DNA from 2 places in the Streptomyces sp. NPDC005393 genome. Region 1 is predicted to be linked to the other one. Evidence: riboswitches for the same ligand, from Rfam matches in the RefSeq annotation. Region 1 holds a riboswitch; the other holds the start of a gene.
What was found. A riboswitch is a leader RNA that binds a small molecule or an ion and turns the genes downstream of it on or off. The one in region 1 is predicted to bind cyclic di-AMP.
Positions count from the first base shown of each region.

Region 1 (7,174 bases):
ACGCTCCGTGGTGCTCATGATTCGAGTATCCAGCACCCCCTGGGGGTGAGCTCGTGAGCCCCTTCACAAGCATAGTGAAGGTATCTGCTACACTCCCCCGCCCCAAGTGACGGACGCCATAGCGACACGGGGGACCAGAAGGCGGATCAGCGCGCTCCGGGCCCCGCTGAGCAGGACTTGCCGTTGAACGCGGGAGTAGACCACCCCTGCCGCGGGCGGCCCCGCGGGACTGTTGGGATACCTCACGATTCATTCAGCGGCCAGGCGCGGTCACCGAAACCGCCCTGGAGCCCCCCATACGGCGGCCACCAGGCATCTTTTTCATGTGAAGGATTTCACGAACTTTCTCCGAAGCGGCTCACGGAAGGCCCTCACAGGGGGTTCCGCGGCCGCTCATACGATATCCCGCCCGCTCAGGCGATGCTCCACGCGATCCCGTCAAGGATGTCGTGCTCGCTCACCACGACCTCCGACGCACCGGTCCGTTCCATGATCGAAAGCAGGACGAGCGCCCCGGCGGCGATCACATCGACCCGCCCCGGATGCATCACCGGAATCGCCGCGCGCTCGGCGTGGGTGGAGCCCAGCAGCCACTCGGTGATCTCGCGGACCCGGCCGACCGGGATCCGGGAGTGATGGATGGCGGCGGGGTCGTACGTGTCGAGCTCCAGGGCCATCGCGGCGACCGTGGTGACCGAGCCGGCCAGCCCGACGAGCGTATGGCCGCCCTCGCCGGGCCGGCAGGCGCCCGTGAGCGGCACGGTCTCCTCGGCGAGGTCCAGCGCGCGATCGATATCGCCCTTCATGGCGGAGACCTGATCCGCCGACGGCGGATCTGCCACCGTGTCGTGGTTGACCAGATGGCGCTCGGTCAGCCGTACGCAGCCGATGTCGACGCTGCGGGCGGCCCGTACATGATCGTCACCGACGACGAACTCGGTCGAGCCGCCGCCGATGTCCACCACCAGATACGGCCCCGCCACATGCTCATGGCCCTTCAGCTCCTTGGTGGCGCCGGTGAAGGAGAACTCCGCCTCCTGGTCCCCGGTGATCACCTCGGGCTCGACGCCCAGAATGTCGACGACGCCGCGTACGAACTCCTCGCGGTTCTCCGCGTCACGCGAGGCGGAGGTGGCGACGAAGCGGACGCGCTCCGCCCCCAGCTCGCGTATGACCTCCGCGTACTGGCGGCAGACGGCGAAGGTGCGCTCCAGCGCCTCGGGGGCGAGCCGCCCCGTACGGTCCACGCCCTGGCCCAGCCGGACGATCGTCATCCGGCGGTCGAGCTCGATCAGCTCACCGGTGGCCGGGTCGGCGTCGGCCACCAGCAGCCGGATGGAGTTGGTGCCGCAGTCCACGGCCGCGACGCGGGTCATGCGCTCTCCTCCTCGGCTGGCGGTTCCGTAGCGCCGTTGTCGTCGGTGCCGCACGGCGCCACGCACGGGCCCTTGCGCCACCACTCGGGCAGCATGGCCAGGGCCTCGTCCCCGAGCGGATTGACCCCGGGGCCGGCCGCGAGCGCATGGCCGACCAGGACGTGCAAGCACTTCACCCGGTCCGGCATGCCCCCCGCGCTCGGGAAGCCCTCCAGCACCTCGATGGCGTCGCGGCGCGCGAGGTAGTCCTCATGGGCGGCCCGGTAGGCGGCGGCCAGTTCCGGGTCGGTGGCCAGCCGGGCCGTCATCTCCTTCATCACGCCCTCGGCTTCCAGCGTGCCGATCGCGGACGCGGCGCGCGGACAGGTCAGGTAGTAGAGGGTCGGGAAGGGCGTGCCGTCCTCGAGCCGCGGCGCGGTCTCGACGACATCGGGGTTGCCGCAGGGGCAGCGGTGGGCGATCGCGCGCAGGCCGCGCGGCACGCGGCCCAGCTGCTTCCGGACGGCGGCGATGTCCGCGTCGGTGGGCGCGGTGGGCTCCGTCTGCGGAGGGGGCGTATCCATGAGTGGGAAGTTCTCTTCGATCGGTTTCGGACCGGGTACGGCCGGGCGGCTCACGGCGGACGCCTCAGCGCCGCGCGCTGTGCGCCTTCGCCGCGTCCGCCGTGTCCACGGCGTCCCAGAGGTTGCTGTACCAGGGGCTGTCGGCCACGCTCCGGTGGGAGGAGCGCTCGGTCGCGCCACGGCCGTCCGCCACGCTGTAGCCGGTCTCCCCCGGCATCAGGAAGTGCAGCCGCTCACGGGCCTGCCGCTCGGTGTAGGCGGGGTCGCGCAGCCGGGCCTTCTGCTCGCGCAGCTTCTTCACGTCGTCCCGCGCCTGTTGGGCCTCGCCCCGCTGGTCGGCGATGTCGGAGCGCTGGGAGATGTACTGCCGCATCGGATAGGCGAGCGCGACGACCAGTGAGCAGACGACCAGCGCGAGCAGGGCCGCGCGGCCGGTCAGCCGGCCCCGGCGGCGCTTGACGCGGGCGCGGTAGACCCGGGCGGCGGCGTGCTCGCCGAGCGCCTTGAGCCTGGTCGCGGTGGAGAACCGATCCCGATCCGCCGGCACGTCGCCTCCCCGGTGATGACTTCGCGTAGCTACGCCGTCCCCGGCCACGGTACGGGACCGCGGCCGGGGACGGGCGTCAGACGTGTCTGCTACTTGAGGTGGAGCGCGCGCTCAGCGGAGGTCAGCCCTTGAAGCGCGGGAAGGCGGAGCGGCCCGCGTACACCGCCGCGTCGTCGAGGATCTCCTCGATGCGCAGCAGCTGGTTGTACTTGGCGACCCGCTCGGAGCGGGCCGGGGCGCCGGCCTTGATCTGGCCGCAGTTGGTGGCGACGGCCAGGTCGGCGATGGTGACGTCCTCGGTCTCGCCGGAGCGGTGGGACATCATGCACTTGTAGCCGTTGCGCTGGGCGAGCTCGACGGCGTCGAGGGTCTCGGTGAGCGAGCCGATCTGGTTGACCTTGACCAGCAGCGCGTTCGCCGTGTCGTTCTCGATACCGCGGGCCAGCCGCTCCGGGTTGGTGACGAAGAGGTCGTCGCCGACGAGCTGGACCTTGTCACCGAGCTGCTCGGTGATGGCCTTCCAGCCGTCCCAGTCCTCCTCGTCCAGCGGGTCCTCGATGGAGACCAGCGGGTAGGCCGCGACCAGCTCGGCGTAGTACGCGGTCATCTCGGCGGCGGTGCGGGACTTGCCCTCGAACTCGTACGAGCCGTCCTTGTAGAACTCGGAGGCGGCGACGTCGAGCGCCAGTGCGATGTCCTGGCCCGGCTGGTAGCCGGCCTTCTTGATGGCCTCGAGGATCAGGTCGAGGGCCTCCCGGTTGGAGCCGAGGTTCGGCGCGAAGCCGCCCTCGTCGCCGAGGCCGGTGGACAGGCCCCGCTCCTTCAGCACGGACTTCAGGGTGTGGTAGACCTCGGCGCCCCAGCGCAGGGCCTCGGAGAAGGACTCCGCGCCGACCGGAGCGATCATGAACTCCTGGATGTCCACATTGGAGTCGGCGTGCGAGCCGCCGTTGAGGATGTTCATCATCGGGACCGGCAGCAGGTGGGCGTTCGGGCCGCCGAGGTAACGGAAGAGCGGGAGGTCGGACGCCTCGGAGGCGGCGTGCGCGACGGCGAGGGAGACGCCGAGGATGGCGTTGGCTCCGAGCGAGGACTTGTCCGGGGTGGCGTCCAGGTCGAACATCGCCTGGTCGATCAGGCGCTGCTCGGTGGCGTCATAGCCGACCAACTCGGGGCCGATCTGCTCGATGACGGCGAGGACAGCCTTCTCCACGCCCTTGCCGTTGTAGCGGTTCTTGTCGCCGTCACGGAGTTCGAGGGCCTCGAAGGCGCCGGTGGAGGCACCGGACGGAACGGCGGCACGGCCGGTGCTGCCGTCGTCGAGGCCAACCTCGACCTCGACCGTGGGGTTGCCTCGCGAGTCGAGGATCTCGCGAGCTACGACGACGTCGATGGACGGCACGAGGTTCTCCTTCGTATGTGTCTGCGCTAGCAGCACGAGCCTAACGGGCCGGGAGGGCTGCACCCCCCCCGTCAGCCCGCCCCGCGAGACAGGACGTGGCACAAATACCCAGATTTGAGCTTGAATATCCATATTTCTGCGGGAACTGATAAGCCCCGGCGGGGCACACCGAGGGGGCGGCGCGCCCGGCCGGGGCTCGATTCCCAGGGGGCCGGCTCGAGCGGAAGCTCAGCCGGGATGGCTCAGCTGAGGTGGAGCTGCTGGCCCGGGTAGATCAGGTCGGCCTGCTCGACGATGTCCTCGTTGAGCCTGAAGAGCTTCTTCCAGCCGCCCTTGACGCGGTGCTCCTGGGCGATCTTGCCAAGGGTGTCGCCGGACTCGACCTCGTACTCGCCGTCGCCCTTCTTGACGGGACCGCGGGCCTGCGAGCGCCCGGCGTGCTCGGGCTCGGCGTGGGTCTCGGCCTTCGGCTGGTCGGGCTGGGCCGCCGGGGCCGACTGCGAGGACTGGGAGGACTGGGAGGACTGGGAGGAGGCGTCGGACTGCGCCTGCGAGCCCGAGGAGGAGCCCGCGGAGGAGGACGAGGGGGTGCCACCGGTGGTCAGGCCCGTGCCGCAGACCGGCCAGGCGCCCTTGCCCTGGCTGGCGAGAACCTTCTCGGCGACCTGGATCTGCTGGTCCTTGCTGGCCTTGTCCGCGGTGGGGGCGAACGCGGTACCGCCGTAGGCGCCCCAGGTGGAGCTCGAGAACTGCAGTCCGCCGTAGTAGCCGTTACCGGTGTTGATCGACCAGTTGCCGCCGGCCTCGCACTGCGCGACCTGGTCCCACTGGGCGGAGGTGGCGGCGGAGGCGGAGGTGGCGCCGATGAGCGGCGCGGCCACGGCCGCGCCGGCCAGACCGGTGAGCGCGGCGATCCGGGTGACCTTCGACGGGCGGCGGTGCTTGCCGTTGCACTTGAGCATCGTTGGTTCGTTTCCTCACCGACGCCTACGAGGTGAGCTGTCGGGTTCGGGCGTGAGTTGCCCGGCCGGATGCGGAGACCGCACCCGGCTTCACCCCTAGCCGACGAGCCCGCTTCCACAGGCCTTTCGGCACCTACCTTGGGTCCCCCGCTCCTGCCTTCGGCGCTGACGCGTCGGTTCCAGCCGACCGCCGGCAGGATTCGGCGTGACGATCGACGGTGCCCGCGGTAGCGAGCGGAAAGACGTTAAACACACCTCCCGAGAAGGTTCAAACACCTTCATCTCGTCGCAGGATGGTGTTTCTGATCTCACTCGGCCCACATCTACGCAGGTAGGACCGGGTGTGGAGGGATCGGACAGGGGGCATACCCTGGACGATGTGACGAGAGGTATATCTCACCGGTTCCAGACCGGGCAATTCCCCCCGAACTACCGCTCCTTGATGGTCAGGTCAAGGCGCTGACCAGGGAGAATGAGATCCGGGTCGGACCCGATGAGGTCCTCGTTGGTTTGATAGAGCCCATGCCATCCGTCGGCCAACTCGCCCCGCTCGGCAATCGCTGACAGATTGTCACCCGGTCGGACGGTGTAGCCGTCACCCGTAGAGCTCTGGGCGCGATCCGCGTCGCCGCGCGAGGCATGCCGCCCGGAGGACCGTGAATCCGCCGTCGAACCGTCGCTCGCGCGCTCCCCCGTACCTTCTTCGCCACGGTGGCGGCCGGTGGGCGCGGGGTCGGCGGACGAGTCCGGCGCATCCGGGGAAGAGGGGTCCGCCGAGGACGTGGAGTCGTCCAGCCCGTCGGGAGCCTGGGAGGTTTGGGGCGCCGCCGGCTTCTCCGTGCTCTCGGACACATCCGGCGTCCGGGGCGTACCGGATGAGCCGGAGTCATCCGACGCCTCGGGTGACGGGGAGTCGTCCAGCCCCGGGTCCTCCTCCGTGTCGCCACGCTGAGCCGAGCCCGGCTGGGCCGGGGTGGCCGTGGAGCCGGGGTCCACATCCGGGGCGCCGCTGCCGTCGGTGAGCCCGGCGTTCAGCGCACAGCTCGGCCAGGCGTCCGGACCGCGGTCACCGAGGATCGACTCGGCGACGGCTATCTGCTGGGAGCGGCTGGCCAGATCGGGGCGCGGGGCGTAGCTCGTACCGCCGTAGCTCTTCCACATGTCCAGCGTCAGCTGGAGCCCGCCGTAGAAGCCGTTGCCGTCGTTGGCGCTCCACATGCCGCCGCTCTCGCATTCGGCGACGCGGTCCCATGTGGCGGTCTGGGCGGCTTGGGCGCCGCCCGCCCCGAACAGCGGTATGGCGATGCTCGCCCCCGCGACCCCCGCCGCGACGACGATGGCCGGAGCCTGACGAGGGCGGCGGTGCCGACCATTCCCGGAACGCATGCGATGGGCCTCTCGTGTGACCTTCGATTGTCGGTTGAACATAGCGAGGTCACGCGATCATCACAACCCGATGTATCCCAGGTCACGCCCAGGTCACGCAGTTGAGCGTTCGTCACTTATGTCGCCTCACAAGGGGCTTGACCGATTCACCCGTCCGGGGAATTCCAGGTCACCGGAAGGGTGCGCAGCCCGCGCATGATGAGTCCACCGCGCCAGCGCAGATCCCGCGAATCCACCGCAAGCCGCAGATCGGGCAGCCGCCTCAGCAGGGTGCCGATCGCGGTCTGCGCCTCCAGTCGGGCGAGCGGTGCGCCCAGACAGTAATGAATGCCGTGGCCGTACCCGAGATGCTGATTGTCCGTACGGGTGAGATCGAGGACCTCGGGCGCGTCGAACCGCTCGGGGTCGCGGTCGGCGGCGGCGAGCACCACCAGTACCGGCTCCCCCTCCGCGATGCGCTGTCCGCCGATCGTGACCGGCTCGATGGCGAACCGCCAGGTGGCGATCTCCACCGGCCCGTCATACCGCAGCAGCTCCTCGACCCCGGCCGCGAGCACCTCCTCGTCCCCTTCCTCCAGGGCCCGCTGGAGCAGGGCACGCTGCTCCGGATGGCGCAACAGCGCGTACACCCCGTTGCCGATCAGATTGACGGTGGTCTCGAAGCCGGCGAACAAGAGGATGAAGGCCATGGCCGCCGCCTCGTTCTCGGTGAGGTGCTCACCGTGGTCGCTGGCGCGAATCAGCCCGGAGATCAGATCCTCCTCGTCCCCTTCTTCTCCTGGTGCCGCGAAGGCCAGCCGCTTCCGGTGGATCAGCTCGGCGAGATACGCGCGGATCCGCTTCACCGCGCGGGCCACCCCGCCGCGCGGCCCTCCGCCGTGCCGGATCATCGTTCCGGCCCAGTCCCGGAAGTCGTCCTGATCCTCGCGCGGCACCCC
Region 1 is NZ_JBEXFG010000018.1:88,800-95,973, forward strand. Features, by position in the region: gene ABZS71_RS17545 (NAD(P)/FAD-dependent oxidoreductase) at 1-18, opposite strand, end outside; gene ABZS71_RS17550 (Ppx/GppA phosphatase family protein) at 414-1,376, opposite strand; gene ABZS71_RS17555 (DUF501 domain-containing protein) at 1,373-1,939, opposite strand; gene ABZS71_RS17560 (septum formation initiator family protein) at 2,004-2,486, opposite strand; gene eno (phosphopyruvate hydratase) at 2,608-3,888, opposite strand; gene ABZS71_RS17570 (transglycosylase family protein) at 4,131-4,850, opposite strand; cyclic di-AMP (ydaO/yuaA leader) riboswitch at 4,858-5,025, opposite strand; gene ABZS71_RS17575 (transglycosylase family protein) at 5,280-6,236, opposite strand; gene ABZS71_RS17580 (cytochrome P450) at 6,383-7,174, opposite strand, start outside.

Region 2 (7,174 bases), on a different contig from region 1:
TCGATCTGCGGTACGCCGGACTCACCGACACCTACTGGGCGTTGATCCTCCCGCAGACCGCGCAGTCCCTCGCCTTCGGCGTCTTCTGGATGCGTACGTACTTCCGGGGCAGCGCACGGGCGATGATCGAGGCGGCCCGCCTCGACGGCGCGAACACCTGGACCACGCTGTGGCGCGTCCTGGTCCCGATGGGCCGCCCGGCGATCTCCACCATGGTCGTCATCACCTTCATGTGGACCTGGAACGAGTTCCTGATGGCCCTGGTCATGGTCAGCGACGAGGCCCACCGCACGGTCCCCCTCGGCCTCGCCTTCTTCCAGGGCCGGCACAGCTCGGACGCGGCCTTGCTCGCGGCGGCGTCGGTGCTGATCGCGCTGCCGGTGGTGGTCGTCTATGTGGCCCTCCAGCGCCGGTTCATCGAGGGCATGCTGGGCGGAGCGGTGAAGGAGTGAGATTCCCTAGAGGGACGGTGTGCGGCTGACCGGGCGGCCGAGGCGGGAGATGGAGCGGGCGAGGGCGACCGCGTCGTGGACGGCCGCCCCGCCCGTGTCGTTGTTGAAGTACGCGTAGACATCGGCGTCGGCCGGCCAGGTGTCATCGACGCGGCGGGCCCAGGTGGCGAGCGCCTGTCGGCCGTAGCGCGGCGCGGGCTGGGCGCGGCCGCCGTGGAAGCGGAGGTAGCCCCACTCGGCGGTCCGCCACAGCGGCGTGACCGGGCGGGAGTCCCGGTCCGCCCAGCAGAGCGCGGCGGCGCGGCGCTCCAGCACCGCGCGGATCTCATCGGTCCACCACGAGGCGTGGCGCGGTTCGACGGCCACCCGGGTCTCGGAGGGGAAGCAGCGCAGACAGGCGTCCAGCAGCTCGCCGTCGGCCCGCAGGGTCGGCGGCAGCTGCAGGAGTACGGGGCCCAGCCGGTCGCCGAGGCCCTCTGCGTGGGACATCAGCCGCGCCACCGGCTCGCTCGGGTCGCGGAGCCGCTTGATATGGGTGAGATAGCGGCTGGCCTTGAGCGCCATCACGAAGTCGTCGGGGGTGCGCTTGCGCCAGGCGGCGAACTGATCGCGGTCGGGCAGCCGGTAGAAGGCGTTGTTGCTCTCGACGGTGGCGAAGGCACGGGCGTATTCCTCCAGCCACAGCCGCTGCGGGCAGCCGGCCGGGTAGAGGTCGCCACGCCAGTCCTTGTACTGCCACCCCGACGTGCCGACCAGGACGGTCATGCTTCGCCCGGATGCCAGGGCGGCCACTGCCCCGGCCGGTCGGCCCAGTGGACCTGTGCCGGGTCGTCCAGGTCGATACCGGGGAAGGCCTGCCGGACGCGCGGTTCGAACTCCTCCCGCTCGAGCGGCTCACAGCCGAGGCCCCGCAGCCGCACCCGTCGGTACCGGCTGTCGGATTCGAATGATTCGACGAAGACGGGGTATCCGGATGCGCCCGGGCTGGTGGCGTGCTCCATACCTCCAGGGTGCCGCAGCCGTCCGCATCCGCGCGTCGGGAGCGCCGGCCGGGGCCCGCCTGATTGCGGACGGGGACATTCTCGGATTGATTCGGATGGGTCCGTAGGGGACCCGATGGATTCGGCAGAGAGCCTTGTGCCGGGGGTGAGCGATGATCTTCACCGACCGTGTGGACGCCGGGCGGCGCCTCGCCGGGCGGCTGCGGCCCCTGGGCGAGGAGAAACCCGTGGTGCTCGGGCTGCCACGGGGCGGGGTGCCGGTGGCCTTTGAGGTGGCCCGGGCGCTGGAGGCGCCGCTGGATGTGATCATCGTCCGTAAGCTCGGTGTCCCCTTCCACCGGGAGCTGGGCTTCGGCGCCATCGGGGAGGGCGGTGTCCGTGTCGTCCACGAGGCGATCATCCGGATGAGCCGGGCCGACGCGGAGGACCTCGCGGAGGTGGAACGGACCGAGCAGGTGGAGCTGGACCGCCAGGCGCGGCGGTTCCGCCGGGGCCGGTCGCGGATCGCGGTCGAGGGCCGCACGGTGATCGTCGTGGACGACGGGATCGCGACCGGCGCTACGGCACGCGCCGCCTGCCGGGTCGCGCGGGCCCAGGGGGCGGCCCGGGTGGTTCTGGCCGTCCCGGTGGCGCCGCCGGACGCGGCCGCGTCGCTGCGCGAGGACGCGGACGAGGTGGTGTGCCTGTCCAGGCCCACGGACTTCTCGGCGGTGGGGGAGTGGTACGAGGACTTCTCCCAGACGGGAGACGCCGAGGTGGTGGAGTTGCTGTCCCGGTCGACTGGAGAGACGGGAGAGGCGCATCCTGGAAGGTAACGCAGGAGGTGATCGCGATGGAGACGATCGTGGGATGCGACATACAGATGGAATTCCGTGAGATCGGTCCGCTGACCGAGGCGGTCGTTCGGCTCAGGATGCATGACGGCACGGAAATGCTGGCCCAGGGCCGCGCGAACCGGAATCCGGACGACCCGGCACAGCCGAGAGTCGGTGAGGAGATCGCGGCAGCGAGGGCGCTGACCAATCTGGCCCACCGGCTGATCGGCAAGGCGGGTGGCGACATCGAGGAAGTCACCCACGCCAAGGCACATCTGGCGATGTAGGAAGAGGGAGCGTCTGCCGCGGTGGCCCCACCGCGGCAAACGCTGCTGCGCGGACGCCGGTCAGCCGCCGCTCAGATGTGGACGCCCTTCGACCGGAGGTAGGCGAGCGGATTGACATCCGAGCCGTAGTCGGGGTCGGTGCGCACCTCGAAGTGCACATGCGGACCGGTGCTGTTGCCGGTCGAACCGGACCGGCCTATCTGCCGGCCGCCGGCGACCGTCTGGCCCACCTGGACGGACAGCGACGACATATGGGCGTACTGGGTGTACATGCCGTCGGAGTGCCGGAGCACCACCTGATAGCCGTATGCCCCGCCCCAGCCCGCCGCGACCACCTCCGCCGGGCCCACGGCCCGCACCTGGGTGCCGACGGGGACGGGGAAGTCGGTGCCGGTGTGATGACCGCTCGACCAGCTGCTGCCGGATACGCCGTACGGGGTGCCCACCAGGGTGCTGCCGACCGGGGTGGTGAAGGACGAGGACGAGGACGAGCGGGTGGCGGTGTCCGTCTGCCGCTTCGGCGGCGTGCTCGTGTGCGCCTGCTCCCGGTCACCGCGCTGCTGGGGGCGCTGGGTGAGGGTGGTGCGGGGCGCGTCGGCGTGGGTGTCGAGGGCGAGCCGCTGACCGGGCAGGATCAGATTCGGATCGCTGCCGATGACCCGGCGGTTGGTCTCGTAGAGCCCCTCCCAGCCGCCCGCGACGTTCTGCGCGTCGGCGATCCTGGAGAGCGTGTCACCGCGGGCGACGGTGTATGAGGGGGACTGCGGAAGAGCCTTCGCCGTGGCCTTGGGGGTGGCCTTCGGCGCCGCCTCGGTGGTGGCTCTCGGGGCGGCCTTGGGGGCCGCCTCGGTGGCGGCCTTCGGGGTCTGTGTGCCGGATCCCTGGCCGCCGGATCCCTGGCCGCCGGATCCCGGGGTGCCGGATCCCGGGGTGCCCGGGGAGGTGTCCGGGGCGGGGCCGCCGCGCGTCAGGCCGGCCTTCACCGAGCAGATGGGCCAGGCGGTTGGCCCCTGGCTCGCGAGCACCTTCTCCGCGACCGCGATCTGCTGAGCCTTGGAGGCCAGGTCGGCCCGTGCGGCGTGAGCGGTGCCGCCGTACGCCTGCCAGGTGCTCTGGGTGAACTGGAGCCCACCGTAGAAGCCGTTCCCGGTGTTGATGCTCCAGTTGTTGGCGGACTCGCACTCCGCGACGTTGTCCCAGGTGCCGACGGAGGCCGCGTTCGCCTGGCCGACGCCGATGAGCGGCAGGGCGACCCCGGCGCCGCCCGCGGTGACCGCGAGCGAGGCGCGGGAGACGCGACGAGGCCGGGGCCGGCGGTGACGTCCGCGTGCAGCCATTGAGCTCTTCCTCTCCTACGCCTGCGAGGTGAGCTGTCGGGTTCGGGCTGGAGTTGCCCGGCCACCCGCACACGGTGCTTTCCACCGCGGCGTGCGTCTTCACCCCAAGCCGTGCCGCGCGGATCGCGGTACGGCGCCTACCTGGTTCCCCCGCTCCCGCCGTGACAGGTCGTCGTCACACCCCCTCGGCCGACGGCGGGACTCGGCGCTCCGGCGAAGGAGACCCGTGCAGCGAAAGCGACGGGTGCCGAACAGTAATCACATCGATTTGGTCACGACAAGACATCGAGACTGTTTGCGGTGAACAATCCGGAATGGGAAGTGGCTCAATAATGTGATCAATGTACCGGGAGACATAAGGCCGTCGACGCGGGGAAGGGAGACCCGAAGGGGGAATGGACGGGAGGCATCGGGGCACTCGCCCTCGCGGCCGGTGACCCGGCAGATGGCTGACCTCGGGAGGTCGCTCATGGTGCAACGGAACGGCACGACGACTCCACGGTCCCGGCCGCCTCGGCCACTGGCCTTATGCGCGCTGCTCGTCGGCGCGCTGGCCACGGCCACGGCCTGCGGCAGCGACACCGGGGACGGGGCGTCCTCGCCTCCCGCCTCATCCGTCGCGGCCGCCTCGTCCGCCGCGACCACCTCCTCCGACACGGCCACATCGTCCGTAAGCACCACTCCGCGGAGCGAACGGCCCGTGTCGCACAGCGCGAAGCCCCCCACGGCCTCGGCGCACACCTCCCCCTCGCATGCCTCCTCGTCGGCGCCCGCCGCCGCCTCCGGCGCGCGCCGGATCTGCTCCAAGGAGCAGTTGACGCTGACGGTCGGGCGGATGGATGTGGGCGCCGGGAATGTGTATCTGCCCCTGGTCCTCACCAACAAGGGCACCTCGACCTGCACCCTCACCGGGTTCCCCGGCGTCTCGCTGCTCGACTCCGCCGGCTCCGCGATCGGCGACCCCGCCACCCGGCGCGGCCCCACGCACTCGACGGTCTCCCTGCCGCCGGGCGGCAGCGCCTCCACGAGCCTGCATACGCTCAACGAGGGCATGACCGACACCCCGTGCCGGCGCACCCCCGCCGAGATCCGCGCCTATCCGCCGGATTCCTTCGGGGCGATGAAGGCGCCGGCGCGGTCCTTCCGGGTGTGCGGAGGCGTCTTCGAGGTCGAGGCGGTCCAATCCGGAACGGGCACCTGACACCGGCATCCAAGGCGCCCTCTCCCTCGCGCTGAAGTGTCCGAAAATCTTGACAAGGCAGGCGCTGACTGGCCGTGTTCACCCTTTCGCAATCAATAGGGGTAGGTCACCATGGGGATGCCTCACATGAGCCGGTGTGTAGCGTCCGGAGGGGGACGGTGTGATGGAGCGAGTCGCGGCCGAGGTCGAGACGGAACTGCTGGACCTTTCGGGAGCGACGCTTGAGGAACTGGACGGCAATCAGGAGTTCGCCCTCGCGATCCAGCGCTTACTCAACCTCGTACAGTCCCCGCCGACGCGCGCGACCTCGGCCGATACCAAATCGGGCTGTTGAGGGATTCCCGGCATGGCGGCGGTGCGGCATTCACGTCCCGTCCGCAGCCGCCAAGCACCCCCCTCTCCCCGGTGGTCCCCCATCACCGGCTGTCCGCGGCCTGCTTCGACCAACTGGCGCACGGCACCGGGGACGCGGCGGCGGTCGCCGAGCTCAGGGCGGGCCAGCGCAGCCGACTCATGCTGCTGTTACGCGCGTTGACCGAGATCGCCTCGGCCCATCCGCGGATTCCCGGGCCGCTGCCCGCGCCGCGTGAGGCGTGGAATCTGCTGATACGGGCCGAGCGGCACAGCCCCTCGAGCGTGGAGCGCCTGCTGCTGCACCCCCAGGTCGGCGCATGGCTCAGCCGCTGTCTGCGCAGGCTGCGGGGGATCGCGGAAGAGGCCGAAGAGGTCCCGCTGTGGCTGGAGACGGGCCATCTGCACACCGTGGCCGCCTCGGCGGCCCTGCTCGCGGAGATCGACTTCCGTATCCGGGTCGCGGTGCGCGACGGCGGGATCATGCTCCCCGCGCTGGGCTTCCTCGACCTGGCGGGATGCGATTCCCGTATCGCGGAAATCTCCACGGACGGCGAAGAGGACCGCGCCGTGCTGGCCGGCTCGCACACGGTGCCGCTGCCCTCCGACCTCACCCAGGACGCCCAGGGCTGGTATGCGCTGAGACGCCTGCACGGGCCGCACCCGGAGCACCCCTGCGCGCCCTACCTGGACGACATCGACCCGTACCGGGACTTCCTGCGCCCCTCCCCTCCGGAGCGGCTGAGCGAACCGGAGGCGCAACAGTGGCAGGAGTACTTCCGGAGTGCCTGGCGGCTCGTCGCGGAGCAGACGACCGTGGATCCCGCCGGTGTCGCCGACTGCCTGATCTCCGTCGTCCCGGTCCGCTACCCCGCTCGGGCGGAACCTTTCAGCGCATCGTCGCCCGAGGCCTATGGCTGTGTTCTGCTGAACTCCCCGGCCGACTCCGCCACTCTCGCGGCTTCGCTGGTCCATGAAGCCCAGCACATCAAACTCAGCGCGCTGCTGGACTTGGTCCCTTTGCTCCGCGGAGGCATGGAGGAGGTCCACTACGCGCCGTGGCGGGCGGATCCACGCCCGCTGCGCGGGCTGCTGCACGGGGTGTACGCCTTTTTGGGCGTCGCGGCTTTCTGGCAGGCCCGCCGGCACGCCGTACCGTCCGAACCCATCGGCCGTGCCGCGGACTTCGAGTTCGCCCTGCGGCGTGCACAGATCTCCCGCGGGTTGCGGACGCTGCGCGCCCACGCGGAGCTGACCCCGATGGGGGACCGATTTCTGCGGGGGCTGGAGAACAGCCTGGCCGACTGGCTCGCCGAACCCGTGCCGGAGGGTCCGCTGCGCACCGCCGACGGCGTCAACCTCGATCACCGGCTGCTCTACCGTATGCACCACCTGCGCCCGGACCGCGACCGGATCGGCCAGTGGGCCCACGCCTGGCGACTGGGCCAACCACCCCCGGGCGCCCTGCCCACGACGGTGCTGCGCGCGGCCCGCACGGCGGTGGCCACCCGCCCGGCCCTGATCCGGCTGCGGCTTCGGGACCCGGCCGGCTTCGCCCGGCTGCGCGAGGAGCCGAAAGCGCATCCCCTCGGCGGCGCCGGGACCCCGATCCAGGCGGACGTGGACTGGGCCGCCGGGCACACCGAGGACGCGCTGCGCGGCTACCGCGACCAGCTGGCGGCGCACCCCGACGACCTCCCCGCATGGGCGGGGCTCGCCCTGACGCTGCC
Region 2 is NZ_JBEXFG010000003.1:121,364-128,537, forward strand. Features, by position in the region: gene ABZS71_RS05040 (carbohydrate ABC transporter permease) at 1-452, shown strand, start outside; gene ABZS71_RS05045 (DUF72 domain-containing protein) at 459-1,217, opposite strand; gene ABZS71_RS05050 (hypothetical protein) at 1,214-1,453, opposite strand; partial or broken gene ABZS71_RS05055 (phosphoribosyltransferase family protein) at 1,606-2,232, shown strand; gene ABZS71_RS05060 (DUF1876 domain-containing protein) at 2,286-2,555, shown strand; gene ABZS71_RS05065 (transglycosylase family protein) at 2,627-3,892, opposite strand; cyclic di-AMP (ydaO/yuaA leader) riboswitch at 3,898-4,074, opposite strand; gene ABZS71_RS05070 (DUF4232 domain-containing protein) at 4,362-5,093, shown strand; gene ABZS71_RS05075 (hypothetical protein) at 5,254-5,427, shown strand; gene ABZS71_RS05080 (HEXXH motif domain-containing protein) at 5,499-7,174, shown strand, end outside.
Region 2: it holds a riboswitch for cyclic di-AMP, as region 1 does, so the genes downstream of both, ABZS71_RS05065 (transglycosylase family protein) here and ABZS71_RS17570 (transglycosylase family protein) in region 1, are expected to answer to the same signal.